2 linked regions of the Rheinheimera salexigens genome follow. The protein of the gene in region 1 interacts with the protein of each later gene in a pairwise test. Links are inferred from orthologs where the notes say so. Each region holds a gene or a part of one and is shown in the gene's direction. Other genes may lie near its edges.

Region 1 (15,739 bases):
TGTACTTACCCTAGCATCGTTATGTAGTTATTTAGTTGATCATTATTTATTAGCCCCTTTGGACTTACTGTACTTACGCACCCTAAGCTTTATTTTAGTGATTGCCGTGGTAGTGCAATTTACTGAAATGGTAGTGCATAAAACTAGCCCGACTTTATATCGATTATTGGGTATTTTCTTACCGTTAATTACCACTAACTGTGCAGTTTTAGGCGTTGCTCTGCTAAATGTTAATGCGCGGCATAACTTTATTAATTCTGTTATTTATGGTTTTGGCGCTGCGGTCGGTTTTTCATTAGTATTAATTTTATTTGCTGCTATGCGTGAGCGTTTAGCGGCAGCCGACGTACCGACTCCGTTTAAGGGTGCCGCCATAGCCATGATTACTGCAGGGTTAATGTCACTGGCCTTTATGGGCTTTACTGGATTGGTAAAAGTAGCATGAGTATTGTAACGGCTTTATTAGCCATTGGTTTGTTAGCTCTGGTATTTGGTGCCGTTTTAGGTTTTGCGGCGATTCGCTTTAAAGTAGATAGTGATCCGCTAGTGGATCAAATTGATGATATTTTACCGCAGACCCAATGCGGCCAATGCGGTTATCCTGGCTGTAAACCTTATGCTGAAGCCATTGCCAACGGTGATGAAATCAATAAATGCCCACCAGGCGGTGAAAGCACTATTCGTAAACTGGCCGATTTAATGGGTGTTGAAGCTAAACCGTTAAATGCGGCTCAAGAGCCCTCTATTAAACGGGTTGCCTATATTCGAGAAGATGAATGTATTGGTTGCACTAAATGCATTCAAGCCTGTCCGGTCGATGCCATCCTTGGCGCATCTAAACTGATGCACACTGTTATTATTGATGAATGTACCGGTTGTGATCTTTGTGTTGAACCTTGTCCAGTTGATTGTATCGATATGGTACCTGTAGCAGAAACAACCGAACGCTGGAAATGGGATTTAACAGCAATACCGGTTCGCGTAGTGGAGTCTTAATAACTATGCAAAGTTTATTTGAACAAATTCAATCTGGAAAGCTGTGGGATTTTCATGGTGGTATCCATCCTCCCAGCAGAAAAAACCAAACCAATAACAAACCTATAGCCCGTTTACCCATGCCTGATCGGTTATATTTACCGTTACGTCAACATATTGGTATTGCCGGCCAGTTATTAGTCAATGTAGGCGACCGGGTATTAAAAGGCCAAGCGCTGACTGCAGCAGATAATGCTATGACAGTGCCTATACATGCGCCAACCTCTGGTCATGTTATCAGTATTGGCCCACACAGTAGTGCCCACCCTTCTGCGTTACCGGAAATAACACTCACCCTAGCACCAGATGGCTTAGATGAGTGGCGTTTAAGACAGCCACTCAATTTTACTACCTGCGATAACTTAACTTTATTAAATCGGATCCATGATAATGGTATTGCCGGTATGGGTGGTGCTGGGTTTCCAACCCATCTAAAAGTAGGTTCCAGTAAGACCATCGACTATCTTATTATCAATGCAGTGGAGTGTGAGCCTTATATCACCGCTGATGATTTGTTAATGCAAGAAGCCGCTACCACTATTGTTAAAGGCATTGATATCCTCTTTCGGCTACTGCAGCCCAAAGCCGTACTTATTGCTATTGAAGATGATAAGCCTATTGCTACTGCTGCCATGTCTGCAGCGAGTAACCAGCGGGATAATTATTGGGTGCGCAATGTACCGACTAAATACCCTTCCGGTGGCGAAAAACAATTAATTGAATTATTAACGGGTACAGAAGTCCCTACTGGACGCCGACCGCTTGATATTGGCATTGTGATGCAAAATGTCGGTACTGTCTTTGCCATTGCCCAAGCGGTATTAGATGACCATCCACTCATTTCACGTATTGTTACTGTGGCCGGGGATACCTTAGACCAGCCGCAAAATGTGTTGGCTTTACTGGGTACTCCAGTTGCAGATTTACTCGACTTTTGTGGTTTTAGCAGCCAGCCAAAACAACGTGCTATTATGGGTGGCCCTATGATGGGCTTTACCTTGCCACGCTTAGATATACCGGTGATTAAAACCACTAATTGTATTTTAGCGCCTACTGCAACTGAGTTACCGGCCGCAGAGCATGAAATGGACTGTATACGTTGCAGTGCCTGTGCCGATGCCTGCCCTGCTTCGTTACTACCTCAACAGTTGCTCTGGTATAGCAAAGCTCAAGATGTTGAAAAATTGCAGCAATATAATTTATTTGATTGCATTGAGTGTGGTGCGTGCGCCTATGTTTGCCCTAGTGAAATCCCGTTAGTGCAATACTATCGGGTGGCTAAAGCAGAGTTAAGAGAGCAGCAACAAGAGGCGATTAAAGCCGAGCAAGCGAAAGCCCGTTTTGATGCTCGCAACGAGCGCCTAGAACGCGAAAAACTTGAACGACAACAGCGAAACGAACAACTTGCTGCCGCCAGAGCACAACAGCAACAAGCTAGTGGCAAAGCCAGCGCTGTCGCAGATGCGCTAGCAAAAATAAAAGCTAAAACGGCCAGTCGTCAAACCGAACCGACTACATTAGATAGAGACGCTATTATTGCCCAACGTGAGTTGAAAAAGCAGCAAGCTCGCGATTATCAGCAAGCCAAACAAGCCAACACTGCCTCAACTGTGCAGAGCGGAGCGGATAACAGCCCCCCTAATCCTGCTGATGCAGCAACAGAAAAGGATCCGCGTAAAGCTGCCATTGCCGCTGCGATTGCTCGGGCTAAAGCTAAGCAAACTAGCGAAAAGCTAGCTCAGCCCGATCTAACAGCTGATACCGAGGCTAATGTTGAGGCTGCCAATGTTGAAACTGAAACAAAACCGATACCTGCCGTTGATCCACGCAAAGCGGCCATAGCTGCTGCGATTGCTCGAGCTAAAGCTAAGCAAGCCAGCGAAAAGGTAGCTCTGCCCGATGCCGCAACGGATACAGATGCAAATGTTGATACTGAAGCTGAACCGACTCCAGCCGTTGATCCGCGTAAAGCCGCTATTGCAGCTGCGATTGCTCGCGCTAAAGCTAAGCAAGCCAGCGAAAAGCTAGCTCAGCCCGATGCCACAGCGGATATAGATGTGAATGTAGTTACTGAAGCAGAACCGGCACCAGCCGTTGATCCACGCAAAGCCGCCATTGCTGCTGCGATTGCTCGAGCTAAAGCCAAAAAACAAGCAGATAAACAATCATGAGTTTTAAAATAGCCAGTTCACCACACCAGCGTTTACAACGCAGCACTGCGCAAATTATGCGCCTCGTTATGCTTGCCTGTGTGCCGGGTATTATTGTCCAAGCTGCTCTGTTGGGTTATGGCGTGTTAATTCAATTAGTTTTAGCCATTGCTACGGCTTTAGTTAGCGAAGCCATTATTATGCTATTACGCAAAAAAGCAGTTTGGCCCAGACTACGCGATAACAGTGCAATGTTAACCGCAGTGTTACTTGCCATCGCCATACCGCCTTATGCCCCTTGGTGGTTAGTCATTATTGGTACTGCTTTTGCCATTATCATCGTTAAGCAATTATATGGTGGTTTAGGTAATAACTTATTTAATCCGGCTATGGCCGCTTATGTATTATTACTGATTTCATTCCCGGTACAAATGACGCAATGGCTGCCACCGGCATCATTACAAACCTTCGCTTTAACGCCTATAGATGCAGTATGTGCGGTATTTAGTCAATTTAGTTGTAGTGGTTATAGCCTGCAACAACTGCAATCAACTGTAGATGGCATCACCATGGCTACGCCTCTGGATACCTTACGTACTGATCTGAGTCGCGGCATTACCTTGTCTGAAAGCATGCAGAGACCGGTTTTTTATGCCTTTGCCGGCAGCGGTTGGTTGTGGGTTAATTTAGCCTACCTAATTGGCGGTTTAGTCTTAATTCAACAAAAAGTGATTAGTTGGCGTATTCCGGCAGCTGTCATTATCAGTTTAGCTATATTCAGTGGCATTGGTAGCTTAGCAGCACCCGACACCTTGGCTAGCCCGCTATTTCATTTATTTAGTGGCGGCACTATGTTGGCAGCCTTTTTTATCGCTACCGATCCAGTTTCCGCTTCCACCACCAATAACGGTCGGCTGTGGTACGGTGTATTAATTGGTTTATTAGTGTATTTAATTCGCACTTATGGTGGTTATCCTGACGCCTATGCGTTTGCAGTATTAATTGCCAATATGGCAGTGCCTCTTATCGATTACTATACTCGCCCTCGTACCTATGGGCATCAGCAACCGAGGCCAAAAAATGATTAAATCAATCAGTAAAAATGCCTTAGCTTTAGCGGTTGTTGCCGCAGTTTGCGTAACCATACTCAGTGTGGTTAATGTACTGACTGAACCGAAAATTGCCGAGCAAGCCTTAGCCAGTAAGCTGGCAGTTTTAAAAGAAGTCCTGCCAGGTGTGAGCGTTGATCATGCGTTATTAGCGGATTGCCGCCAAGTTATCGCCCCCGAGTACTTAGGCCGTGAACGCGCGCAAAGTATTTATCGTTGGCGCCAACAAGATACCCTAGCAGCTTATTTAGTCGAAACGACTGCACCTGATGGCTATAGCGGTAATATTGATTTAATTGTGGCTGTGGCACCTGACGGCACTGTATTAGGCTCGCGAGTAGTTAACCATCAAGAAACACCGGGCTTAGGTGATAAAATTGAATCTCGCCGCTCTAGTTGGATCTTTAGTTTTAGCAATAAAATCGTCACTGCCGATAATGCAGCCGCATGGGCGGTACGTAAAGATGGTGGTCAATTTGATCAGTTTACCGGGGCGACAATAACACCTCGTGCTGTGGTAACTGCGGTCAGAAAAGCGGCTTTATATGTATTGCAACATCCAGAGCTAGCCGACTTGCCAGCTAACTGTGAGGTTTTACCATGAACGAATTTAAACAGCTAACCGTGCAAGGATTATGGAAAAACAATCCTGGCTTAGTCCAGCTGCTCGGTTTATGCCCATTACTGGCGGTTACAGCAACGGTTACTAATGCACTAGGCTTAGGTGCAGCAACCTTATTAGTCTTACTGTTCTCAAATATCGCGGTGTCTTTAGTGCGCAATCATGTTGCGGCTGAAATTCGTATTCCAATATTTGTATTAATTATTGCCAGTTTAGTCACCGTGGTGCAATTACTAATGAATGCTTACACTTTTGGTTTGTATCAATCGCTGGGTATTTTTATCCCACTGATTGTTACCAATTGCGCCATTATTGGCCGCGCTGAGGCCTTTGCTTCGAAAAATGCGGTGCTGCCTTCAGCTATTGATGGTTTTATGATGGGCTTAGGCTTTTTATTAGTGTTACTGGTATTAGGTGCGTTACGTGAAATTCTCGGCCAAGGCACGCTGTTTGATGGTGCCGATTTACTGTTAGGAGACTGGGCTAAGGTATTACGCATTGAGTTATTTACAACCGATAGTCACTTTTTACTAGCAATGTTACCGCCGGGTGCTTTTATTGGTATGGGACTATTGATTGCCTTAAAGAATGTTATTGATAATAAACTGCAGCAGCGTGAAGCTAGTGTTGCTAAAATCTCTCGCGCTCGGGTAACTGGTGCGGCGCAATAAGATTAAGTTAAGGTGCAAGCAAAGGTGAAAGTTAAATAAATGAATAAGCAAAAGCGTATTGAAATGTTAAGTCGTTTACGTGATGCTAATCCTAATCCAACCACGGAATTAGAATACAGCTCACCGTTTGAGTTGTTAATTGCAGTGCTTTTATCAGCTCAATCTACAGATGTTGGCGTAAACAAAGCCACTAAAGCGTTATTCCCCATTGCCCGCACGCCGCAAGCTATGTTGGACTTAGGCGTAGATGGCTTAAAACAGCATATTAAGACCATAGGTTTATTTAACACTAAAGCCGAAAATACCATAAAGACTTGCCGTATGCTGGTTGAGTTACATCAAGGTCAAGTCCCTGAAAATCGGGCTGCATTAGAAGCGCTGCCTGGTGTGGGTCGCAAAACCGCAAACGTGGTACTCAATACTGCTTTTGGCTGGCCTACTATTGCTGTAGATACCCATATTTATCGCGTCTCTAACCGGACTAAATTGGCCATGGGTAAAACGGTTGACGACGTTGAACAAAAACTACTTAAAGTGGTGCCTGCAGAGTTTAAATTAGACGTACATCATTGGCTAATTTTGCATGGTCGGTACACCTGCGTGGCACGCAAACCTCGCTGTGGTAGTTGTATTATTGAAGATCTGTGTGAGTTTAAAGATAAAGTTGAAGCTTAATTAGGAGTTTATAATGCGTATGTTACATACCATGCTACGCGTGGGTAATTTAGAAAAATCAATCGCTTTTTACACTGACGTTTTAGGCATGACATTATTACGTCAATCAGATAACGAAGAGTATCGCTATACTTTAGCTTTTGTTGGCTATGGTGCTGAATCTGAGCATACCGTATTAGAGTTAACCTATAACTGGGATACTGACAGTTATGATTTAGGTAATGCTTATGGCCATATTGCGCTAGAAGTAGACGATATTTACCAAGCCTGCGATAAAATTCGGGCTAAAGGCGGTGTTATTAGCCGTGAGCCTGGGCCAGTAAAAGGCGGCAGCACTAAAATCGCATTTGTCCGCGATCCAGATAATTATGCGATTGAGTTAATTGAGAAAAAAGAAAACTACGATACTCTATAATCTACGTAGGTAATGGTTAGCTGCAACAAGCACCTGTAAGTAGCATTTAATACCATTATTTTTGCCAACAGTTAGCGGCAATCCATTATGGATACCGCTAACTGATTTTACTCAGTAAACTGCTTAGTAACTTAAAACCCTAATTAAGCATCTTCCAAAGTAATAAATACTTTCTCATTTAATGACATAGCCAAATTATTATCATAATACGCCGCTTCATTAATAAAAGTGGGATACACCGTAGTCGCACCGTCATATTTCACTTCAGTACCATCAAATAAAGTGAAAATTGGATCACCCGGATTAATCGGTTGATAGTCATTATCTTGAATGTTTTTATGCACCATACCTAATCGCTCGCCCTGATCGTTCATAGGCAATTTAATACTGTGCAAATAACGAAATGCTTCCGTTTGCTTGGGTAGCTGTGGCAGATTGTTGTGGTTATATAATTCAACAAAATCTAGAATATGTTGAGTCATTTTATGCATTAAATCTAAAATATCTTGGCGAACTACGGATTGAGATTGCGGTCCTACTTCTACCAAAACACCATAGCGTCCTAAAGTACACATTAACGCATGATCTTGTGCAGCAACGTGATCTTCATCACGAGAAATAATCGCTTCTGGCATCTGCATTTTAACGTAAGCAGCCATTTTATTATAAAACTCACCGGCTTGAGTCAGAATTAAACACGCGCCCATATTACTGGTCGTGTTATGCAAGTCGATAATTAAGTCTGTTCTGGCCTGCCCTTTAGGGCCTAGCTGTGCGTTTAATACTTTAGCCCGACTTTGCTCATAATCGGTTAAGGTCATATCGGCTAAATCAGTATTTTTAAACTGGCGATTTAAATCACTTTGTAAATAACGTTTATTAGCAAAATGTGCTTCTGGATTTGCCCAAACTGTTTCGGTGTTAAAACTGCTTCGTGTCATCAGTTCTGGCTGAGCTTGGTACTGTTTTATTAAATAGATACCAGAGAACTCATTACCGTGGACACCACCGACAATAGCCACTTGTTTAATTGCATCAACTGTTTGCGAACCCATAAAAACTCCTATTGGACTAAGCTTGTGCTTAGCCTAAATCAATAGTGCTATTATGACCAAAATTGATAATAAATAGAATAGAATTTAAATGCAGAAAATAAGAATATTAATATAACTAAAATAAGGCTTAATAATTAAGCAGCTGGTGTTGCTAAATCTTTGGCCGCAGCAAAATTGTGCTCTGCTACTAATTCATTATGTAAAATTTGTGAAGCTTGGCAGGTACATTTACCGCATTGACTACCCACACCTAAACACAATTTAAGCTCACGCATAGTGCATACTCCTTCAGCTACCTTTTGCTTAATAGCTTTATCAGTTACACCTTTACATAAACATACATACATAGCGAACACCCTTAATATTTGGACGCTCTAATCTTAACGCTATTGAGAACCGTTATCAATAGCATTAAGAAAAAAAAGGTAAACCCTGCTTCTACACAAAGATTTACCTTTAGTCAGTTTAGCTATGCAGCTAGTGCTATCTAAATAATACCTTCTCTTGCTGAAACCAATGCACACAAAAACCAATCGCTATCGCTGCTAAAAGTACGGTAGAGCCAAAAATTAAGGCTAATAAACCATAATCAGCAGTGCCTTTAATCAGCTCTTTAATGGCTAAAGCCACGTTCATTATTGGTACTAAGGCTGTTTTCGCTGTTAGCTCTACCCCTGGCATCATCGCCGCGACTAAAGGTAGGAAAATCATAATAGTTAATGGGCTAATATAATTTTGCGCTTCTTTAAAGGTACGGGCATAAATTGAGATAGCCAATAATAATGCAGCAAATACCGCTGATATTGGTAGCAGTAATGAAAATATTAAAATAAGTTCAGTAACCGCAATAGCAGACATCGCTTCTTGCACTATCGCCATACCTGCGAATGAGCCAATGACCGCGCCCCATATACCAAAACTCGCAACGGTAATTAAGGCTCCGACTAGGCCGGTCGTTAATACAGTCAAAAACTTACCTAAGACAATACTCACACGGCTAATAGGACAGATAAGTAAGGTTTCTAAAGTACCCCGCTCTTTTTCACCTGCCCCCATGTCTATCGCAGGGTAAGATGCCCCAAGTAAACATAATGGAATAAGAATGTAGGCGATAATAGCGCCAAATTTTTCACCAATATTTTCTCGCTTGGCTGCGGTATCTTGCTTAGTTACTGCAACCGGTTTAATTATTGCAGCTAGCTTAGCAGGATCAACATTAAGCTTAGTCAAGCTTTGCCGTTGCAACTGCTCATTAAAATCTGCCAATGTTTGATCAAAATAACGATACATAAAATCAAATTGTGAAGACTGGTTATAAATAATTTGCCAATTAGATTGCTCTACCAACTGACGCTTATTAGCAAAATCTGCGGGGATCACAATGGCAACATCAAACTTATCGTCACGAATAGCTTGGGCCAATTCATCAGAGGTAGTTAACTCAGTTTCAATTTTCTTAAAGTTTTTATGATAAAACAACGCATCACTAAATTCTGGTGCTTGTTGTTCATTAACAATGACATATCGATGTTCAGCCTGCATAGCAGTATTGGTGGTACTGGATAACACTAAACCCATCACGCCAAAAATAATAGGGAAAATAAAAATCGGCAATAGAATAACAAAGATTAAGGTTTTCTTGTCGCGCATAAGCTCGGTGAGTTCTTTAAAATAGACTTGCCACATATTAAGCGTCTCCTTGATCGGTTGTTATTGGTTCTACCGCTGTCTGTGATGCTGACTCTGGTGTTGATGTTGCTGATTGATTGGCTGGCTGCAACACCGATAAAAACGCGGCACGTAAATCACCTGTTGGCGATAACGCGGTAAACTGAGCAATATCACCACTAAAGGCACTAACACCTTTATCAATTACTACCACCCGATCACACAAAGATGCCACTTCATCCAAATGGTGAGTAGAAAAAATAACCGGTGTACCCACCAGCTTTAAGCCTTTGATAAAGTCTAAAACGGTTTGTACCGTCATAATATCTAAACCGGTTGTCGGCTCATCTAAAATAATCACTTTAGGGCTGTGTACTACCGCCCGAGCAATAGCGGTTTTTTGTTTCATACCGCTCGACATATTATCGGCTCGACGATTAGCAAAGTCGTGCATATCTAGTAGCGTAAACAATTCATCAATGCGTTGCTTTAATGCCGGCTCTTTCATGCCATGTAAACGGGCAAAATAAGCAATGTTTTCATAGGCAGTTAATTTGCCATATAAGCCGGTATCTGCAGATAAAAAACCAATTTGTTGCCGAGCTTTTACGGGGTGTTTTAATACATCGACACCATTTAATAATACTGAGCCGTTATCCGGTTTTAACGCCGTAGAAAGCATACGTAAAGTGGTAGTTTTACCCGCACCATTTGGGCCAAGTAAGCCTAATACTTCACCACTACCACAACTAAAGCTAACATCACGTACTGAATGAAACGCCAGTTTGCTATAACGAACATCTTGTTTTTCTGTCTCAGATAATTTATTAGACTTACTTAGCGCAAAAGCTTTGGCTAAGTTTTTAATTTCAATCATGCAACTTTCCTATTATTTATTTTACTGCCGACGGCGTAACGGTCGAAAGTAGTCACTATTATTATAAAAGCTGGCGTTGTCGTTTTCGCTATACCAAGTCGGTACGCCAAGTAACGGTAATGGTGTTAATTGTTGCTTATCATAAAGCATGCCATAATTAGCAATTTGTTTACATAGTATTTGATCAAGAAAACTGTAAGTATCTGTTTCATTCCAATGACTAAAACCCGTTGGCACGTCGACAAATAAGCATTTTGCGGTTAAGCCAATAAAGGGTTTAGTGGCCATTTCATACATGGCATGGCCAAAGATAACCGGCTTAACTCCCTGCCACCAATCAGCACGCTGCTGAACAAAGCTTTGTTGCCATTGCTGAGTACGTAATAATTCAGCATGCTGCTGGGCACTTGGCTCAAGACAAATAATGACACCGCATTCATCAAATAAAGTTAACTTATTACGTAATAAACTGCGCTTTTTTAAGCCATGTAGATTAATTTCTGCAATATGCAACTGGTTAAGTAAGGCTTTAGTATTGGGGAATAAACACCAGATCAAAGCACCAAAAAAATCATGCCAATTATTTTCACGACAAGGTATGGTTTTAGTGGCATAAATAAAGTTTTCATAATAACGGCCATCGTCAAGCAGCTTATCATTTGCTACAAAGCTATAATCACTAATAAACCATTGATTTAACGTTGGCAAACTAGGCCATGTATCGGGGTTAAAATCACCAAACTTTTGACATAAAGCGCTGAAAATCGGATTAGTGTTAATAATGTCTGCCTGCCAATCAAGTGGCGGGGTAAAGCGAGTTTTCTCTGTTTTTTGATTCATCTTTTACTTATTACATCAATAGCTATAACAACAGCATCCCATTGCCGGCAAATATAGTGATAAAAAACGCTTGCTTTTTCACACCAGCATGTCACATTCAAGTGGTACGTATAGACGTACATACTGCCAATTATATGTTTAGTAAATTAATTAATAGAGGTTAACATGTGTTCGATTTTTGGGGTGCTTGACATCAAAACTGATGTTAAAGCGTTGCGCCAACAGGCGCTACAGTTATCAAAGTTATTACGTCACCGTGGTCCAGATTGGTCTGGCGTGTGGAATAACGACAATGCCATTTTAGTTCATGAGCGCTTGGCGATTGTTGATACTGAGAATGGTGCCCAACCTCTGGTTAATAAAAATCGAAATCACATTCTGGCAGTGAATGGCGAGATCTACAATCATAAGCAACTAGAAAAGTCGCTAGCTGCACCTTATCCATTCCAAACTAAGTCAGATTGTGAAGTTATTTTGCCATTATATCTTGCTCATGGCAGTGATTTTATTGATCAGTTACAAGGTATGTTTGCCTTTATTTTATATGATGCCGAGCAAAATCGATATTTAATTGCCCGTGATCATATTGGCATTATTCCACTTTATTATGGTTATGATGAACATGGCCAATTGTTTGTTGCATCAGAATTAAAAGCGTTAGTACCCGTTTGTAAACAAATTAAAGAATTTCCACCGGGTCACTTTTTTGATAGCAAAATAGGTAAATTGCAAAGCTATTATAAACGGGATTGGCAAGATTTTGCTGCGGTAAAAGACAACCCTGCCAGTTTAACCGAATTACGCACTGCGCTAGAAAATAGTGTAAAAAGTCACTTAATGTCAGATGTACCCTATGGTGTTTTATTATCTGGTGGTTTAGATTCATCGCTTATTTCGGCTATAGCTCAACAATTTGCTAAACGTCGAATTGAAGATAATGATCAATCGGAAGCATGGTGGCCAAGATTGCATTCCTTTGCGGTTGGTTTAGCCGGCTCGCCCGATCTAGTCGCAGCCCAAAAAGTGGCTGACTCTATTGGCACGGTTCACCACACTGTACAATTCACCGTGCAAGAAGGTTTAGATGCGCTACGTGATGTTATTTACTTTTTAGAAACTTATGATGTCACCACCATTCGTGCTTCAACCCCAATGTATTTAATGGCCCGTAAAATTAAAGCTATGGGCATTAAAATGGTGTTATCAGGTGAAGGTGCAGATGAAATATTTGGCGGCTATTTATATTTCCATAAAGCGCCTAATGCTAAAGAGTTCCATGAAGAAACCTTGCGTAAACTTGATCGCTTACATATGTTCGACTGTAACCGCGCTAATAAATCGATGTCAGCTTGGGGCATTGAAGCAAGAGTACCATTTTTAGATAAAACCTTTATGGATGTTGCCATGCGCCTAAACCCAGAAGCGAAAATGTGTGGCAATGGTAAAATGGAAAAACATATTTTACGTCAAGCATTTGAAGGTTTATTGCCAGACGAAATTTTATGGCGACAAAAAGAGCAATTCTCTGACGGCGTGGGTTATAGCTGGATAGATAGCTTAAAAGCCCACGCTGAAAAAGAAATCACAGAGCAACAAATGGCCACGGCGAGCTTTCGCTTCCCAGTTAATACTCCTGAAAGTAAAGAAGCGTATTTTTACCGGGTTATATTTGAAGAGCACTTCCCGCATGCCGGCGCTATTGCTTGTGTACCTGGCGGCAAAACAGTTGCCTGCTCGACACCAGAAGCCTTAGCTTGGGATGAAAGTTTAGCCAACACTAACGACCCTTCTGGACGTGCTGTTAAAGGCGTGCATAGCCAAGCTTATTGATAGAAGGTTGGTGATTAGTTGATGTTTATTTGCTGCTATTAACTTGAGAATGAAAGGCCACTATTACAGTGGCCTTTTTTGTAGCTATTTATGCGAAGTCGCTATCACTTCAGGTAATACTTTAGATTTTTTTCTAGCAAAAAATTGCTTAACATCTTCTAAGATGACGTATAGCGCTGGAATTAATATTAGCGTAATCACGGTAGCGAATAAAATACCAAAGGCCAGTGACACAGCCATCGGCACGACCATTTTCGCCTGTAGGCTGCGCTCTAACACTATCGGCGCTAAACCGACAAAGGTCGTTAGCGATGTTAGCAAAATAGCTCTAAAGCGCTGTGCGCCAGCTTGTGATACCGCCTCACGAATGGTCAAGCCTTCTTCGCGCGCTCGGTTAACAAAATCCACCATGACTAACGAATCGTTTACCACCACGCCAGCTAAGGCCACTAAACCAAAAACCGACATAATACTCATACTTAACCCTAGCACCATATGACCAATAACCGCGCCTACTAAGCCAAACGGGATCACGCTCATAATAATTAATGGCTGACTATAAGAACGCAGCGGTATCGCCATTAGGGCATAAATACAAAACAACGCAAATATACCCGCTTTCATTAAGTCGCTTTGAGCATCAATTTCATCTTGGCTACTGCCGTCTAATTCACCGGTAACACCTTGGTACTTAGCACTAATTTCAGGAATAACGGTGTTTTGCATAGCAAAAATCACTTTACTTGGTTCAATATTATCCTTATCTGCCGCGGCACTAATGGTTACAGCTCGCTCGCCATTAACACGATTAATAGCACTAAAACTAGGCTGTAAAGTATAGCTAGCAACTTGATTAAATGGCACTTCACCACCATCTTTAGTGCGAATACGAATATTATCTAGGCTACCAATAGAGCTGCGCTCTGAGCGCGGGTAACGCACCATAACTTTAATTTCTTCGCCATCACGCTGCACCCGTTGGGCTTCGGCACCATAAAAGCCGTAACGAACTTGTCGCGCAACATCTACTAACGAGATACCTAATAAATGCGCTTCTGGTTTTAAGGCTAAAACAATCTCATCATTACCACCCAGAAGATTATCTTCTATATCGTAAATGCCGGCGTATTCAGCTAAGCGCGCTTTTAATTCTTCAGTTGCCAGTTTTAAGTTATCTAAATTGGTACCTCGTAATTGCAATGAGATATCGGCACCGGCCCCTCCGCCACCCGTCGCTGCATTCACCTTAAAGCTTTTTATGCCTGGGATTTCTGGCATTTCCTCACGCCACAGTTTGGCTATTTCAAAACCATCTATTTCTCGGCCTTCACTTTTATCCAGCTCAACAACCAATTGGCCTGCAGTATCACTATTTAAAAATACTAGGCGATGCCTAACAATTTGATCGTCAATATCTGTACTTAATTTATCGTTAACCCGGATCAACGCATTTTCTGCTTCAGCCATGGCATTTACTGTAGCTTGATTTGAAGCGCCTTCTTCCATCACTAACGCAGCATTAATAAAGTCACTAGGGATATTAGGGAAAAATACCCAACGGACAAAGCCGCCACCTAGCACGCCATACATTAAAATTAACATGGCTAAAAACACTGACATGGTGATATAACGATATTCAATACAACGTTCGACAAAAGGCTGATAGCGTTTAACAATAAAACGGTTCAATTTAATCGCTACGACACCCCGGACAGCTTTTAACTTATTGCTACCGCCGCGACCTATTGCATAAAAAATGCCTTTGCGCTCAGGATCCCAAGGAGTGGTATCCATATTAATAATATGCGCCGGTAAAATAAGTTTAGATTCAACTAATGAAAAAATGAGACATAGCACCACAACCCAAGCAATTGAACCCCAAATTGGCGCCTGAGCACCGCCTACCATTAGCATCGGTACAAAGGCAGCTATCGTGGTTAACACACCAAAGGTCGCTGGCATAGCCACCTTTTTTGCCCCAGCTATAACAGCTTCGGCTGATTTACCGCGTTTCTCAATTTCACTGTAAGCACTTTCGCCAATAATAATAGCGTCATCCACCACTATACCTAGCACTAGAATAAAGCCAAATAAGCTAATCATGTTTATGGAGACATTAAACATTGGCAGTGGCAACATAGCTATGGCGCCTAAAAAGCACACTGGAATACCCACCATGACCCAAAATGCCACCCTAAATTCAAGAAAAAAGGTTAATGCTAATAGCACTAAAAATGCACCTAATAACATATTGCCGCTCATTAAATCTAAGCGACCCTGCAGGTAGTAACTAGAGTCACCCCAATAAGCAATGGACACTGACGGCGGTAACTCAAGCTTTTTCTTGGCAACGTACGCTTTAACAGTTTCAGCAATTTTAAGCGTATTATCATCACCTACAGCAGATACCCGAATAGAAACTGAGTTTTTACCATCAAAAGTAGATAAGTTTTCACGATCGATAAAGCCATCATTAATAGTAGCTACGTCGTTTAACGATACCCGAGTACCATCTGCAAAAGTTAACAGCACAATATTTTGAAAGTCTTGCGTATTATAGGCTTGGCCTTTAGTACGTAATAATATATTGCCGCTTTCAGACTTAATTGAACCACCTGGTAGGTCGACTGAACTATTGCGTATTGCCGTAACAATTTGCTCAAAGTTAAGACCAAACTGCTTTAGTTTGGCTTCGGACAGCTCAATGGCAACTTCATAATCACGTGCACCGACAACATCAATTTTACTAATGCCAGGTAGTTTTTTAATCTCATCTCGAACGGTTTTTGCTA
Region 2 (14,921 bases), 760 kb from region 1 along the record:
CATTATTTTTAGGTTCTGCCTTTTACTATGCTTAACCTTGGGTTACTCGGTTTATTTCAGCCAAACTAGTCATGCCGGCTGCAGCCTTTATTAACCCAGATTGACGTAAATTGTTAATGCCTTCTAATTGGGCTTGTTTAGAAATATCAATTGAGTTACCGCCTTGCATAATAATATCGGCCATTTTCGGTGTAATAGGCATTACTTCATAAATACCGACTCGGCCTTTATAGCCGCTAGTACAGTTATCGCAACCTACCGGTTTAAATATGGTTATTTTACCTAGTTGCTCGGGAAGAAAACCTTGTTTCAGTAACTCAGCTTCCGGTAACTGCTCGGGCTTTTTGCAATGGCTACATAAACGCCGCGCTAAGCGTTGCGCGATGATTAAAGATACCGAACTGGCGACGTTATAGGCCGGAACACCCATATTGAGTAATCGAGTTAAGGTCTCTGGTGCCGAGTTAGTGTGCAAGGTAGATAACACTAAGTGGCCGGTTTGGGCGGCTTTAATGGCAATTTCAGCAGTTTCTAAATCCCGCACCTCACCCACCATCACTACATCAGGATCTTGACGTAAAAACGATTTTAATGCCGAGGAAAACGTTAAGCCAGCACGGGGGTTAACTTGCACTTGGTTTACACCGGCTAAGTTAATTTCTACTGGATCTTCAGCAGTAGAAATATTAGTTTGTTCGGTATTTAAAATGGCTAGGCCAGTATATAGCGATACGGTTTTACCCGAACCCGTTGGGCCAGTAACTAAAATCATACCTTGTGGCTGATTTAAGGCGGCTAAATATAAGGCTTTTTGTTCCGGTTCATAACCGAGTACATCGATACCGAGCATAGCGCTATCAGAGTCGAGAATACGCATTACAATTTTCTCGCCCCAAATCGTCGGCAGGGTACTTACCCGAAAATCGATGGACTTTTTGGCCGAAAGTTTTAACTTAATCCGGCCATCTTGTGGCACTCGTTTTTCGGCAATATCTAAACGCGACATGACTTTTAATCGCGCTGATAGCCTTGTGGCAAGCTCCACTGGCGGGTTAGCCACCTCATTTAAAATACCATCGATACGAAAGCGAATGCGGTACATTTTTTCATAAGGTTCAAAGTGTAAATCTGAGGCGCCTTTACGAATAGCATCGAGCAACATTTTATTGATAAAACTAATAATCGGCTGGTCATCTTTATCGGTTTCTACACCGACAAAGTCATCGTCAGCTTTATCTTCTATACCTAAAGAGCCTAAATCCCATTCGGTATGACCAAATTCTTGGTTAAAGCTATTATCAAAAACTGTATCGATAAGTTTTGAAAGTTTGGTAAAATCGACCACGACTACTTCAGCATTTAAGCCAGTATTAAACTCACAGTCTTCAATGGTTTGGATATCAGTTGGGTCTACTACGGCTAAAAACATACTGCGGCCACGTTTACCTAGTGGTAGCATATTTGTTTTGCGCACCAGTTTTTCATTGCGCAAATCTTCAGGCACTAGGCTACTGTCATAATGGTCTAAATCGAATTGGGTGGTTAAGCTTATTTTGGCAGCAGCATCCGCTAAAATAGCGCTGGTGATTAATTTTTCAGTTATTAATAACTCAGGCAAGTTTTTATATTGACTACCTTTTTCGGTAATCATTTTTAAGGTTTTATCTGAATCAACTAAACCAAGTTGAGTTAAGCGTTTTAACAGAGTCGACGTTGCTGTAACTGCCATTAAGAATTGAGTTCCTATTATAGTTGTTTTTAAAATTAGGAAGATAAATTGATTATGCCAGTAATGCTGTTTAATTCAAGTTTTAACAAGATATGAATAGGTTACTTTAAAATAAAAAAAGCCAGCAAAAGCTGGCTTAAATTAATAAAGTTTAGCATTGATAAAGATTAAGCAGTTATTGGTAAACCTGCACCTTTCTGACATTGCTGAACAGTGGCTTTTGCTGTACCTATAGTTGAAATTACCATAGTATAAGTTAATGTACCATTAGCATCAATAGTTGCACTTAATTTACAGCCTGCATTTTCCCATGCTAGAACTGTGTTCTTAGCTTCTTCAACAGCAGGAGTAGCAGTTAGGTTAGGCTCTGATCCGATTTCAGCTGCTAAAGTGGTGCAGCCAATACCTGTTTGGATACAAGCTTGTGTCTTAGTGGCAAATGCTGAGATACCTTTCATAGCCTGGCCGCCGTAAGATGTAGCAACGTATTCACGGTAAGCCGGTAATGCTACTGCAGCTAAAATACCAATGATCGCAACAACGATCATTAATTCAATTAGGGTAAAACCTTGTTGTACTTTTTTCATCTTTTACTTCTCCTGAGTTTTAGAATAGCCCGAAGGCTAGTATCTATTCTGGGCATTTTTTTACTAGGTGCAATAGCAAAGTTAAAAAAAAAGCTAAATAAGCTTAAATAGTTGTTTAAATGTGGGTTTTTAATGAAAAATAACTATAACTTCAGCAGTTTGTATAGTAGAAAAGAGCTAGTGCTTTTGCTCTAAAAGTTAAGGGTGTTCAAAGTTACAAGGGTTTTTAACTTGCAAAAAAGGCGAACTGACCGAAAAAATCTTGGCCGCGGCTAGATATTAACCAGATAACTAATAAGGTATTGGCGAGGATGATTAAGGCGAATTCGCGTTGAAATAACCATTTACTGCTTTTATGACTAAGTTTTTTCTGGGCGATATACGCACCTGGCCAACCGCCAATTAAACTAAACAATTGTAAACTTTGTTCGGGTAGACGATCCCGTTGTCGAGCAATAGCGGCTTGTTTATCGCTACGGTATAACCAATAAGTAAATAAACTGGCTTCTAAATACAGTATGGGCAATAAATACGGTAAGGTGCCAAATAATACTGCGATGATAAACAACACAAAAAAGCCCAAACGGAAAAACAGCGCAATTTCTTTAGTGTGTTGAATATTGATGTTTTGCTGCTGGCTATGATTCAGGCTTGGTTTGTTATAAGCGTTTTTGGCTTGCTGCTTGCTGCTTGTAGCAGAGGATGTAGCACCATCCTGTTTAATTGCAGCAATACTTGCTTGTGCTAAGCATTCTGCCGAAGGTTGCCAAGGTGCAGCTATACGCCGACCTTGTTTATCGGTACCTTGCTGGAAGTTAAGCCGATCACCAACCTTTGGCCGGTACTCTTTCACTTGCTCTTTCACTTTATTAGCTGCGGTTTTAGTTATAGCGGTAATTGGCGGTGTGCTATCTGCTATCGGCGCGATATTCATCGCGCCATCTTGCAAGTTAAGATCGCGGATATGAAAAAAATACTTTTCTTGGCTTGGCTCAGCAACGATAAAACCAAAGCCTTTATCGTCACGCCAAAAAAACACTGTACCCGTTAAATGCATACGCTTTACGCTCAGAGCTTCGCTTAGTTGTGAGTTTTGAGTGTTTAGTGTTTAGTTATTAAACTGGACTGGCCCGAATAAAGTAAACACTTAACACTTAAATTTAAGAGTATATACGGTTCGGTTTACCCACACTAACACGCCGTAAACCCATCCCTGGGGGCTCATTTCCGCCCGTCCAGGGCTACAATGGTTAGTTTAGGGTTAAAACCGAACCTCAATAATTTATCTTAGTCAGTCCACAGTTCACAGTCCAAACTCAACTGTTAAAACCGAAAACATAATTTATTAACTATACTTGTAACCCAAACTGGCTGAAACCTCGCTTAACAAGGCGGAATAAACCGCCGTACTCGTCACTCGTCACTAATCACCTGCACTAAAAACTCAACACTAAAAACTCAACACTAAAAACTAAACACTCACCTTCAGTCTCATCGACAAATCGATCGCTTGCACATGCTTAGTTAAGGCGCCGCTAGAAATATAATCAACACCGGTTTTAGCCAATTCAGTTAAGCGTTCGCTGGTGATATTGCCGGAGACTTCTAATTTAGCTGGGCCGTCATTGTTGCCATTGTTCAGCTTAACCGCTTGCTCAATATCACTTAGGCTAAAGTTATCTAGCATAATAATATCGGCACCGGCGGCTAAGGCTTGGCTAAATTCGTCTAGGTTTTCAGTTTCCACTTCAACGGGTTTACCTGGAAAATTTTGCTTAGCGCTGGCTACGGCATTGGTGATAGAGCCGGCTGCGGCGATATGATTTTCTTTAATTAAAAAGGCATCAAATAAGCCTAAGCGATGATTAGTACCGCCGCCACAATTAACGGCGTATTTTTGGCCAAAACGTAAGCCGGGAATGGTTTTACGGGTGTCGAGTAACTTGGTATGAAAACCAGCTAAAAACGCCACATAACGCGCCGTTTGTGTGGCAGTACCGCTTAATAGCTGTAAAAAGTTTAACGCGCTGCGCTCACCAGTCAGTAAAATACGAGCGGGGCCGGTTAGGGTGCAGAGCACGGTATCGGCACTAACGTGGTCGCCATCTTGTACTTGCCAATTAACCTTTATATCTTGGCTAAGTTGCTTAAACACTTGATCGACAAAAGCGACGCCGCAAATAACGCAGTCTTCGCGGGTAATAATAGTGGCATCGGCTTGTTGCGCAGGCGGGATTAGCGATGCGGTAATATCACCTTCGGCCATAGATAAAAAGCCTAAGTCTTCGGCCAGTGCTGCGCTAACGCTGCGTTCAATTTCGTCTTGTAGTAAATCGGTATAATGTGTTTGCATGTTCTTTGGCTTACTAAGTAGTTGGCATACTCATGTGTTAATTAAGTACATGTATTAAAAAGTACAGGTGTTAATTAAGCATCAGTACCATTAGTTGTGCTGAATTAGGGTAAGTTGATTACCTTGTTGGTGGAATTCTAACTGTTTTAGCGCGCTCATGCCCAACAAAATCTCGGTACCGGCTAAATTAGGCACTATGCTGGCTGGAATATTATACAAAATAATGTCGCCTAATTGTAGTTGGGCAATTTGGCTGCGATAGGCGGTTGTTAAACCATTAGCAGTGTTCACTTGCATGGCTTGGCCTTGTGGCATGCCCAGTTGGCGTGCTGCTTCGACAGTAATGGCCACCGTAGTGGCGCCGGTGTCGAGCATAAAGTCGATAGGGTGCTGGTTAACTAAGGCGGTGCCAACATAATGGCCGGCTCTATTGCGAATTAGTACCGTGCGGACTTCGCCTTTAGTGCCAATGCTACTGTTTAATTGCTGATTGGGATTAAGCTGGGCATCAATGGCGTCTTGAAAAAACAAATACAGCATAGCCATTAACAATAACCAAGCGATTATAGAAAAGCCTTTAGCAAAGCCCTTGCTGCTGTTAATACGCCTATTATTGTGACTGCTATTGCCAGCAGTTTGCGGTGTTGGCTCTTGCATTCATATTCTCCAGCATTGACAATGTGCTATAGCTTAAACAAGGCTCAGCTTAAAGGCAAAAGCTCTGATGAATTCAATGACAAAAACAGCACCTAGTCAGCCAACTTTTCGGCAAAGCCCACATTGCGATGCCCGACCCGCAGATACGGTGGTGAGTGTGTTGGTGATCCATAATATTAGCTTACCGGCTGGGCAATTTGCGCCTAACCCAGAACAACATGCCTATGTTGATGACTTATTTATGGGGACTTTAGATACGACTGCCGAGCCGGGTTTTACTGATTTAGCCGGGCTTAAGGTGTCGGCACATTGTGTAATATGGCGCGATGGTCGAGTGTTTCAATATGTGCCTTTTGCTAAGCGGGCTTGGCATGCTGGAGTGAGCCAATTTGACGGCCGTGAGCGCTGTAATGATTTTTCTATTGGCATAGAATTAGAAGGTACGGATAATTTGCCTTATACTGATGCTCAGTATCAAAGCTTAATTATGCTGACAAAACAAATTATGCAATTTTATCCGGCGATTACACCACAACGTATTATTGGCCATAGTGATATTGCCCCTGGACGAAAAACCGATCCGGGTCCAGCTTTTGATTGGGCTCGTTATCAAACCGCTATTAAGGAGTTTACCCTATGACGTTAATCAGTATGCTGTTAGCACTTATAATAGAGCGCTTAGCAGTACGCAGTGATGCTTGGCAAGCCAGTGGCTACTTAAGAGCCTATGTGCGCTTAAGTGCCAGCTCGGGTTTAAGCAAGTTAGCATCGCATCGTATCGGCCAGTATATTTGGTTAGCCTTACCGGGTGCTGTATTGGCTTTAGTGTTGTGCTTATTAGACAGCCATTTAGTTAGCTTAGTGGTTAATACCCTAGTGTTATTGTTGGCCATTGGTTGCTGGCACTATAGACAGCTATATAAGCACTATTTAAATGCTATGGAGCGCGGCGACGAAGAAGCCGGTTTTTTAGCGATGCAACAAATTAGACAAGATAGCGGCAGCCGCGAGCAAAGTAGTTATGGCCAAGTACTAGTGTGGTTAAATTTTCAATATTATGCCGCTGTAGTGTTTTGGTTTTTGGTTGCCGGTGTATTTGGCGTTATTACTTATGCCTTAGTAAGGCATTTACAGCAGCAAAAAGGCCAATATAACGTTGAAGTAAGCGCTAGCGCTGACTCAGATGTTGAATTTGATACTGATTCAGATGATGATGAATTAGCCGCTAAGCAAGCCCCTGAGCAAGTAAGCTACCAAACTAGCGAACAAGCAGAAGCTTACTTCCGATGTGTACCTGCAGATAGTAAAGCGGTAGGTATAGTGGCGCATTGGTTAAATTGGTTTCCAGCGCGTTTGTTTGGTTTAGGTTTCGCTTTAGTGGGGCATTTCTCACGAGCAACCTCTACCTTATTAAGCTATTTTTTGGATTTTACGGCCGACAACGAGCTAGTAATAACCGAAGTAGCCGCTGCAGCTGAGCCCATGCCAGAGCTAGTGGTAAATACGATAGAAGAAAGCGGCCATATGCTGCAGTTAGCCAAGCGCAACATGCTGTTCTTTTTAGCCTTAACCGCCATGCTTACCTTAGCGGGTTGGTTAGCTTAAGCTTTTAGCATTTAATTAAAGGGGTCAGAGTCGTTGCCGTTGTTATGCGTTGCAACGACTCTGACCCCTTTATTACTTCCCCCCCCTAGCTTTGAGTGTTTACTCTAAGTATTTTCTGCTTTGCCTTTGGCTTTGTTCTCTGCTTTATTTACTTGAGAGTAGAATAATGTTACTTTATCGCGCATAAATGGATATTGGTAAGACCAATTTACACTTGGTTTTATGTTAGGCTACTAACTCACTTTTGAGGCGTTTTTTTACTTACATGGCAGACTTTAAAATTAAACCCGCTAAGCTTTCCGATAGGATAGTTGAACAGCTTGAAAACATGATGCTTGAGGGCAGCTTTGCTCCTGGCCAAAGGTTGCCGGCTGAGCGCGAGTTAGCAGAAAAGTTTGCGGTGTCTCGTCCTTCATTACGTGAAGCGATCCAGAAGTTAGAAGCTAAGGGCTTAGTGAACCGCCGCCAAGGTGGTGGTACTTATGTCAGTGAAAATTTAACTCAGGGCTTAACGGATCCGCTGTTTGAATTAATTGCTCGGCATCCAGAATCGCAGTTTGATTTGCTAGAGTTTAGGCATGCCTTAGAAGGAATTTGTGCTTATTACGCCGCGTTACGCGGTACAACGGCCGATTTTGCCCAGATTAAACGTTATTATGATGCTATTTGTGATGCACAGCAGTTAACGGATTTAGACAGTGAAGCTAAGGCGGTGGGTAATTTTCATTTAGCCGTGGCCGAAGCGTCGCATAATGTGGTGTTGCTGCATTTAGTTCGCGGTTTAATGCCATTAGTTGAAAAGAATATACGTATCAATTTAGACAGCTTGCAGCATAAAGAAGGCATTGTTGGCCAATTAAATCAGCATCGTCAGCGGTTAATGCAGGCGGTGATTAACGGCGAGCCGGAACAGGCGCGTCAGGCCAGTAATGGCCATTTAGCCTTTATTGAAGAAGCGTTGTTAGAGATAGGCAAAGAGCGGTCGCGCATTGAGCGGTCACTGCGGCGCACTCAGCAAAGCTAATACTGAGTAAAGCTAGTACTGAATAAAGCTAGTACCGAGCAAAGTAAGATGGGTTAAGTTTACTTGTAGCTTAATCAAAATAACTTTTTAACGACCATGTGTATATATAACACAGGCGTGTATAACCAAAGGAAACCTCGATATGTCTGAAGTCAATAAAGTTGACATCGACGCGCTAGAAACCAAAGAGTGGCTAGAAGCGTTAGAATCGGTTGTTCGCACTGAAGGGGTAGAGCGGGCTCAATTCCTGCTTGAACAAGTGTTAGGGCAAGCGCGTTTAGAAGGCGTAGCAATGCCTACCGGTGTGACAACTAACTACATTAATACCATAGCGCCGCAACAAGAGCCGGCGTACCCTGGTGATGTTAACTTAGAAAGACGTATTCGCTCGGTTATCCGTTGGAACGCGATAATGATTGTATTACGTGGTTCGAAAAAAGAATTAGACTTAGGCGGCCATATGGCGTCTTATCAGTCATCAGCAGCGTTTTATGAAACCTGTTTCAACCACTTTTTCCGCGCACCTAACGATAAAGACGGTGGCGATTTAGTGTATTATCAAGGCCATATTTCTCCGGGTATTTATGCCCGTGCCTTTGTTGAAGGTCGCTTAACGGCAGAGCAATTAGATGGCTTCCGCCAAGAAGTAGATGGCAAGGGTATACCAAGTTATCCGCACCCGAAATTAATGCCGGAATTTTGGCAGTTCCCAACTGTTTCGATGGGCTTAGGTTCTATCTCTGCTATTTACCAAGCACGGTTCTTAAAATATTTAAATGGTCGTGGCTTAAAAGACACCACAGAACAGCGGGTTTATGCTTTCTTAGGTGATGGCGAGATGGACGAGCCAGAATCACGCGGTGCTATTTCGTTTGCTGCCCGCGAAAAGCTGGGTAACTTATGCTTTTTAATTAACTGTAACTTACAGCGCTTAGACGGCCCAGTAATGGGTAACGGTAAAATCATCCAAGAATTGGAAGGGTTATTCCGTGGCGCTGGCTGGAACGTAATTAAAGTCGTATGGGGTCGTGGTTGGGACAAACTATTAGCCAAAGACACTACCGGTAAATTATTGCAGTTAATGAATGAAACCGTTGATGGCGATTACCAAACTTATAAAGCTAATGACGGTGCTTATGTACGTAAGCATTTCTTTGGTCGTTACCCAGAAACAGCAGCGTTAGTAGCGGATTTAACCGATGAAGAAATATTCGCTTTAAAACGCGGTGGCCATGAGCCTTCAAAACTATTTGCTGCCTTTAAAGCGGCGCAAGAGTGCACCGATAAGCCAACCGTTATTTTAGCTAAAACCGTTAAAGGTTATGGCATGGGTGAAGCAGCTGAAGGTAAAAATATTGCGCACCAAGTGAAAAAAATGGATATGACGCACATATTGATTCTGCGCAAACGTTTAGGCCTTGAAGATTATATCACTGAAGATCAGGTTGCTGAGCTACCGTATATTAAGTTGCCTGAAGGCTCGGCTGAACTAGCCTATTTGCATCAGCGCCGTGAAGCGTTAAAAGGTTATACGCCGAAACGTTTACCTAAATTTAGCCAAGCACTAACTTTGCCTGCGTTAACAGAGTTTGACGGCTTGCTTGAAGAGCAAAAACGCGAAATCTCTACCACTATGGCTTTTGTGCGCATGTTAAATATCTTATTAAAAGATAAAAATATTGGTCAGCAAATTGTGCCAATTATTGCCGATGAAGCCCGTACCTTTGGTATGGAAGGCTTGTTCCGCCAGATTGGTATTTATAACCCAGGTGGCCAAACCTATACCCCTGAAGATCGCTCGGTATTGTCTTACTATAAAGAAGATACTGGCGGCCAAGTATTACAAGAAGGTATTAACGAGCTAGGCGCGATGTCGTCTTGGGTTGCGGCTGCAACCTCGTATAGCACCAACGATTTACCGATGATCCCGTTCTACATTTATTACTCGATGTTTGGTTTCCAACGCGTCGGTGATATGGCGTGGATGGCCGGTGATCAGCAAGCGCGTGGTTTCTTATTAGGTGCCACTGCCGGTCGTACTACCTTAAACGGCGAAGGCTTACAGCACCAAGATGGCCACAGCCATGTATTAGCCAGTACAGTACCTAACTGTATCTCTTATGATCCTACTTATGCTTACGAGCTAGCGGTGATTATTCAAGATGGTATTGAGCGTATGTATGGCGAGAAACAAGAAAACGTTTACTACTACTTAACGGTAATGAACGAGAATTATCAGCACCATGCTATGCCAGAAGGCGTTGAAGAAGGTATTCGTCGCGGTATTTATAAGCTGGAAACCTTAAATGGTGATCGCGGTAAAGTGCAATTGCTAGGTTCGGGTACCATTTTAAAAGAAGTGCGTAAAGCAGCGGATATTCTAAGTAAAGATTACGGCGTAGCGTCTGATGTGTATTCAGTAACGTCGTTTAATGAATTAGCCCGTGATGGCCATGATGTTGAACGCTTTAATATGTTAAACCCAGAAGCAAAAGCGAAAACGGCTTATATTGCTACTGTAATGAATAGCGCGCCTACCATTGCTGCAACCGATTATATGAAGAGCTATGCCGAGCAAGTTCGGGCTTATTTACCATCAACCTCTTATAAAGTGCTAGGCACGGATGGTTTTGGTCGTTCAGATAGCCGTGAGAATTTACGCCGTCATTTTGAAGTTAATGCTAGTTATATTGTTATTGCGGCATTAAGCGAACTGGTTAAGCAAGGTGAGTTGAAGCAGGCTGTTGTTATTGATGCGCTGAAGAAATTCGGCATCGACAGCAGTAAAATCAACCCGCTATACGCATAAGAGGATTGCAAATGACTATTGAAATTCAAGTTCCGGATATTGGTGCTGATGAAGTTGAAGTCACTGAGATCTTGGTCAAAGTAGGCGATAGCGTTGCTGTTGATCAAACCATTCTCAATGTCGAAGGCGATAAAGCGGCAATGGAGCTACCAGCGACTGAAGCTGGTGTGGTAAAAGAAATTAAAGTCGCCATTGGTGATATGGTAAAAACCGGCAGCGTGGTAATGATTTTTGCTGGCGCTGAGAGTAAAGCAGAAGCTAAGCCTGAAGCAAAAGCTGATGCTGAGCCTGAAACAAAAGCTGAAGCTAAGACAGAGGCTGCACCTAAAGCTGCGGCAACGACCAGCTTACAAGATATTAATGTGCCAGATATTGGCGCTGACGCTGTAGAAGTGACTGAAATATTAGTTAAAGTAGGCGATAAAGTGTCTGCTGATCAGTCAATAATGAGTGTTGAAGGCGACAAAGCGGCGATGGAATTACCGGCACCTGTAGCAGGTACGGTAAAAGAAATTAAAGTGGCTATTGGCGATAAAGTGTCTAGCGGCAGTTTAATGATGGTGTTTGCAACTGCTGATGATGCCGCCGAAGCTGCTACAGAAGCTAAGCCTGAAACTACGCCAGATACAGCTGAAAAAGCACAAAGCGCTGAGCCTAAGCAAGCTGAGTCTCAACCAGCTAAACAAGAACAGGCTGCAACTGCAAGCGATGGCTTTGTTGAAAATAAAGAATATGCCCATGCTTCGCCGGTAATTCGCCGCTTAGCGCGAGAATTTGGCATTAATTTAGCCAAAGTTACCGCTACGGGCCGTAAAGGCCGCGTGGTTAAAGAAGATGTGCAAAACTATGTTAAGCAGTTAGTTAAGCAAGCTAGTAGTGGTGCAAGTGCTACGGCTAGTTCAGGCGGCGCTAACAGCGTAGGCTTTGATTTAATCCCATGGCCGAAAGTAGACTTTGCCAAATTTGGCGAAGTGGAAACTAAGCCGTTATCGCGGATTCAAAAGCTGTCTGGTGCTAACTTACATCGTAACTGGGTACGGATTCCGCATGTTACTCAGTTCGACGAAGCTGATATTACTGGCTTAGAAGATTTCCGTAAGCAGCAAAACCAGTTGGCAGAAAAGAAAAAGCTGGGGGTTAAATACACGCCATTAGTGTTTATTATGAAAGCGGTTGCTAAAGCGTTAGAAGAGTTTCCAACCTTTAGTAGCTCGTTATCAGATGATGGTGCTAGCTTAATTCTGAAAAAATATATCCATATTGGTATCGCTGTTGATACGCCGAATGGTTTAGTAGTGCCAGTAGTTCGCGATGTAAACAAAAAAGGTATTATTGAGTTATCACGCGAGTTGCAAGAAATTTCAGCTAAAGCCCGTGATGGTAAATTAACGTCTGGCGATATGCAGGGTGGCTGTTTTACTATTTCAAGTCTTGGCGGTATTGGTGGTACGGCATTTACGCCTATTGTTAATGCGCCAGAAGTGGCTATTTTGGGTGTATCTAAATCTGATATCAAACCAAAATGGAATGGTACTGAGTTTTTACCAGCATTAATGCTACCGTTAAGCTTATCTTACGATCACCGAGTGATCGATGGTGCTTTAGCCGCGCGGTTTACCGCTACGCTAGCCGGTTACTTAGCTGATATTCGCCAGATAATTATGTAAGTGATTGTGTAAGAGATTATGTAAACAGTTAAAGCCAGAGGTCCCATTAAAAGTTACGGGACTTCTGCTGTTGGCAATGTTAAAATTTTGCCACTTTTTTCGCCTGATAGGTTTCAAGCAAACAACCTGTCAGTAACCCGACCCGATTAAGAAAGGTAATACGATGAGCAACGAAATTAAAACCCAAGTTGTGGTGCTAGGCGCAGGCCCTGGCGGTTACTCTGCTGCATTTCGTGCAGCAGACTTAGGTCTGGAAGTCACCTTAGTAGAAGCACGTAGCACTTTAGGTGGTGTATGCTTAAACGTAGGTTGTATTCCTTCTAAGGCTTTATTACACGTTGCTAAAGTGATTGATGATGCCCGCGATATGGCATCTCATGGTGTAACTTTTGGTGCACCAGAAATCGATTTAGATAAAATTCGCAGCTGGAAAGACAAAGTGGTTTCACAATTAACCACAGGTTTAGCTGGCATGTCGAAAATGCGTAAAGTTAAAGTAGTAACTGGTTACGGCAAATTCACCGGTGCTAACACCTTACAAGTTGGCGATACTACAATTACCTTTGAACACGCTATTATTGCTGCCGGTTCAGAGCCAGTTTCTTTACCTTTTATTCCAAAAGATGATGATCGCGTAATCGACTCAACTGGTGCCTTAGAGTTAAAAGACATTCCAGGCGAGATGCTAGTATTAGGCGGCGGTATTATCGGTTTAGAAATGGGTACTGTGTATCGTGCTTTAGGTTCTAAAGTATCAGTAGTAGAATTTGCTGATCAATTAGTACCAGCAGCTGATGCTGACTTAGTTAAAACCTATACTAAGTACAACAAAAAGAACTTCAACATTATGCTATCAACTAAAGTTGTTGGCGTTGAAGCAAAAGAAGACGGTTTATACGTATCATTCGAAGGCAAAAATGCCCCAGCAGAAGCAGTACGTTATGACAAAATTTTAGTCGCAGTTGGTCGTAAGCCAAACGGTAACTTATTAGACGTCACTAAAGCCGGTGTTAACGTTGATGAGCGCGGCTTTATCAATGTTGATAAGCAATTAAAAACTAACGTTGACCATATCTATGCCATTGGTGATGTTATTGGTCAGCCAATGTTAGCGCATAAAGCGGTTCACGAAGGCCATGTTGCTGCTGAAGTTATTTCAGGTATGAAGCATTACTTCGACCCACGTTGCATTCCATCTGTAGCTTATACTGATCCAGAAATGGCTTGGACAGGCTTAACAGAAAAAGAAGCTAAAGAGCAAGGCATCAAAATTGAAACAGCCACCTTCCCGTGGGCTGCATCAGGCCGTGCTATTGCCTCTTCGCGCACTGAAGGCTTTACCAAATTAATATTTGATAAAGAAACGCACCGTGTATTAGGTGGCGCTATTGTTGGTATCAACGCTGGCGAAATGTTAGGTGAAATTTGTTTAGCTGTGGAAATGGGCGCAGACGCTGAAGACATCGCGTTAACAGTACACGCGCACCCAACGTTAAACGAATCAATTGGTATGGCAGCAGAAATGTACGAAGGTACTATCACTGACTTACCAAACCCAAAAGCGAAGAAAAAGTAATTTCTAGTTTTTAACAAAAAGGCCGCATTAGCGGCCTTTTTGCTTTAAGATTTTCAAGGGGTCAGAGTACTTGAAACCAAAAATTACGTTCAAGTACTCAGACCCCTTGAAAGTGACGACACCTTTAGCTGTCATTATTTTTACTTATTAAGCCATAAATCCATAGCTTAAAAGTATTATTGCTGCAGCAATTAGTGCCAACTTGATTTTACTGAATGCTTTACCTGCAAAAAACATTGGGTAATAAATAGCAGCGAAAGGTACTGCCATATAAATCAATAAAATTAATGGCGAACTACTAAGTTCGTTATCTGGTTGTTGTGATAAGTTGTAATAGTAACCGTAAAGTGAAAGCAGTTGTAATAGACTGAAGAGAATATAGCCTTTTCTAATACTAAAGCGGCTAGCGGCTGAAGTAATAACGGCAAGTAAAGCTGGAATAAGCCCCCAAATACAGAGAAACCCTGCAACATAATACCAGTCATCACTGGCTAGTGGGCTTTGAATGCTTTGGCTAATACCGCGAAGTAAAGCAACTATAGCTATAGCTACAATAAGTATTGCGGATGTAAATAAGGCACGTGCAAGAGTTTCAGTTATTAACGATAAGCTGGATTTTGTACTGCGCATGGTTGGCAAAGCCCTTTGAAATACATTTGATGAATACGGACATCATGCGCAGCGTCTGCACCTTGAAAGTCAGTTATTTTACGTCGTGTTTTTACATCGGTTGGTAAATCTGCGGGTACTATATCTAAAATTGAATTGGTCCAGCTATTACTATTTTTACCAAACCATGGCGGAGGATAGGCAATGGGCTCATTTCTTTCATTTACAATATAATGGTCTATTGAAGAGAGAATGCTTTGAGCAAGTTGATGCTCTGTGAAACCATTGCGTGGTTTAATTCGTAC

The links.
Region 2: the proteins of nth (region 1) and aceE interact in binary tests that used the Escherichia coli proteins (3 or more experiments, as listed by UniProt). The link is inferred for Rheinheimera salexigens from one-to-one orthologs.

What each region holds. Positions count from the first base shown.
Region 1 is NZ_MKEK01000001.1:1,724,107-1,739,845, reverse strand. The notes cover bases 4,467-7,444. They hold nth (endonuclease III), read left to right. Parts: upstream 4,467-5,626; coding sequence 5,627-6,262; downstream 6,263-7,444. Other genes in these bases: BI198_RS07960 (aspartoacylase), read right to left, coding at 6,821-7,444; gloA (lactoylglutathione lyase), read left to right, coding at 6,276-6,677; BI198_RS07975 (electron transport complex subunit E), read left to right, coding at 4,895-5,587; rsxG (electron transport complex subunit RsxG), read left to right, coding at 4,467-4,898. Also shown: electron transport complex subunit RsxA, read left to right, coding at 1-445; electron transport complex subunit RsxB, read left to right, coding at 442-996; electron transport complex subunit RsxC, read left to right, coding at 1,002-3,206; electron transport complex subunit RsxD, read left to right, coding at 3,203-4,273; more of rsxG, read left to right, coding at 4,266-4,466; more of BI198_RS07960, read right to left, coding at 7,445-7,732; BI198_RS07955 (bacterioferritin-associated ferredoxin), read right to left, coding at 7,867-8,079; BI198_RS07950 (ABC transporter permease), read right to left, coding at 8,216-9,418; BI198_RS07945 (ATP-binding cassette domain-containing protein), read right to left, coding at 9,420-10,277; BI198_RS07940 (DUF3025 domain-containing protein), read right to left, coding at 10,299-11,117; asnB (asparagine synthase B), read left to right, coding at 11,283-12,947; BI198_RS07930 (efflux RND transporter permease subunit), read right to left, coding at 13,032-15,739. UniProt on the Escherichia coli protein: DNA repair enzyme that has both DNA N-glycosylase activity and AP-lyase activity. The DNA N-glycosylase activity releases various damaged pyrimidines from DNA by cleaving the N-glycosidic bond, leaving an AP (apurinic/apyrimidinic) site.
Region 2 is NZ_MKEK01000001.1:969,265-984,185, forward strand. What follows is about bases 7,705-10,964. They hold aceE (pyruvate dehydrogenase (acetyl-transferring), homodimeric type), read left to right. Parts: upstream 7,705-8,097; coding sequence 8,098-10,764; downstream 10,765-10,964. Other genes in these bases: pdhR (pyruvate dehydrogenase complex transcriptional repressor PdhR), read left to right, coding at 7,705-7,955; aceF (dihydrolipoyllysine-residue acetyltransferase), read left to right, coding at 10,776-10,964. Also shown: type IV-A pilus assembly ATPase PilB, read right to left, coding at 32-1,729; BI198_RS16395 (pilin), read right to left, coding at 1,897-2,316; BI198_RS04535 (DUF1294 domain-containing protein), read right to left, coding at 2,543-3,373; nadC (carboxylating nicotinate-nucleotide diphosphorylase), read right to left, coding at 3,788-4,669; BI198_RS04545 (retropepsin-like aspartic protease family protein), read right to left, coding at 4,760-5,326; 1,6-anhydro-N-acetylmuramyl-L-alanine amidase AmpD, read left to right, coding at 5,394-5,966; regulatory signaling modulator protein AmpE, read left to right, coding at 5,963-6,931; more of pdhR, read left to right, coding at 7,197-7,704; more of aceF, read left to right, coding at 10,965-12,431; lpdA (dihydrolipoyl dehydrogenase), read left to right, coding at 12,595-14,007; BI198_RS04580 (hypothetical protein), read right to left, coding at 14,155-14,637; BI198_RS04585 (hypothetical protein), read right to left, coding at 14,607-14,921. UniProt on the Escherichia coli protein: Component of the pyruvate dehydrogenase (PDH) complex, that catalyzes the overall conversion of pyruvate to acetyl-CoA and CO(2).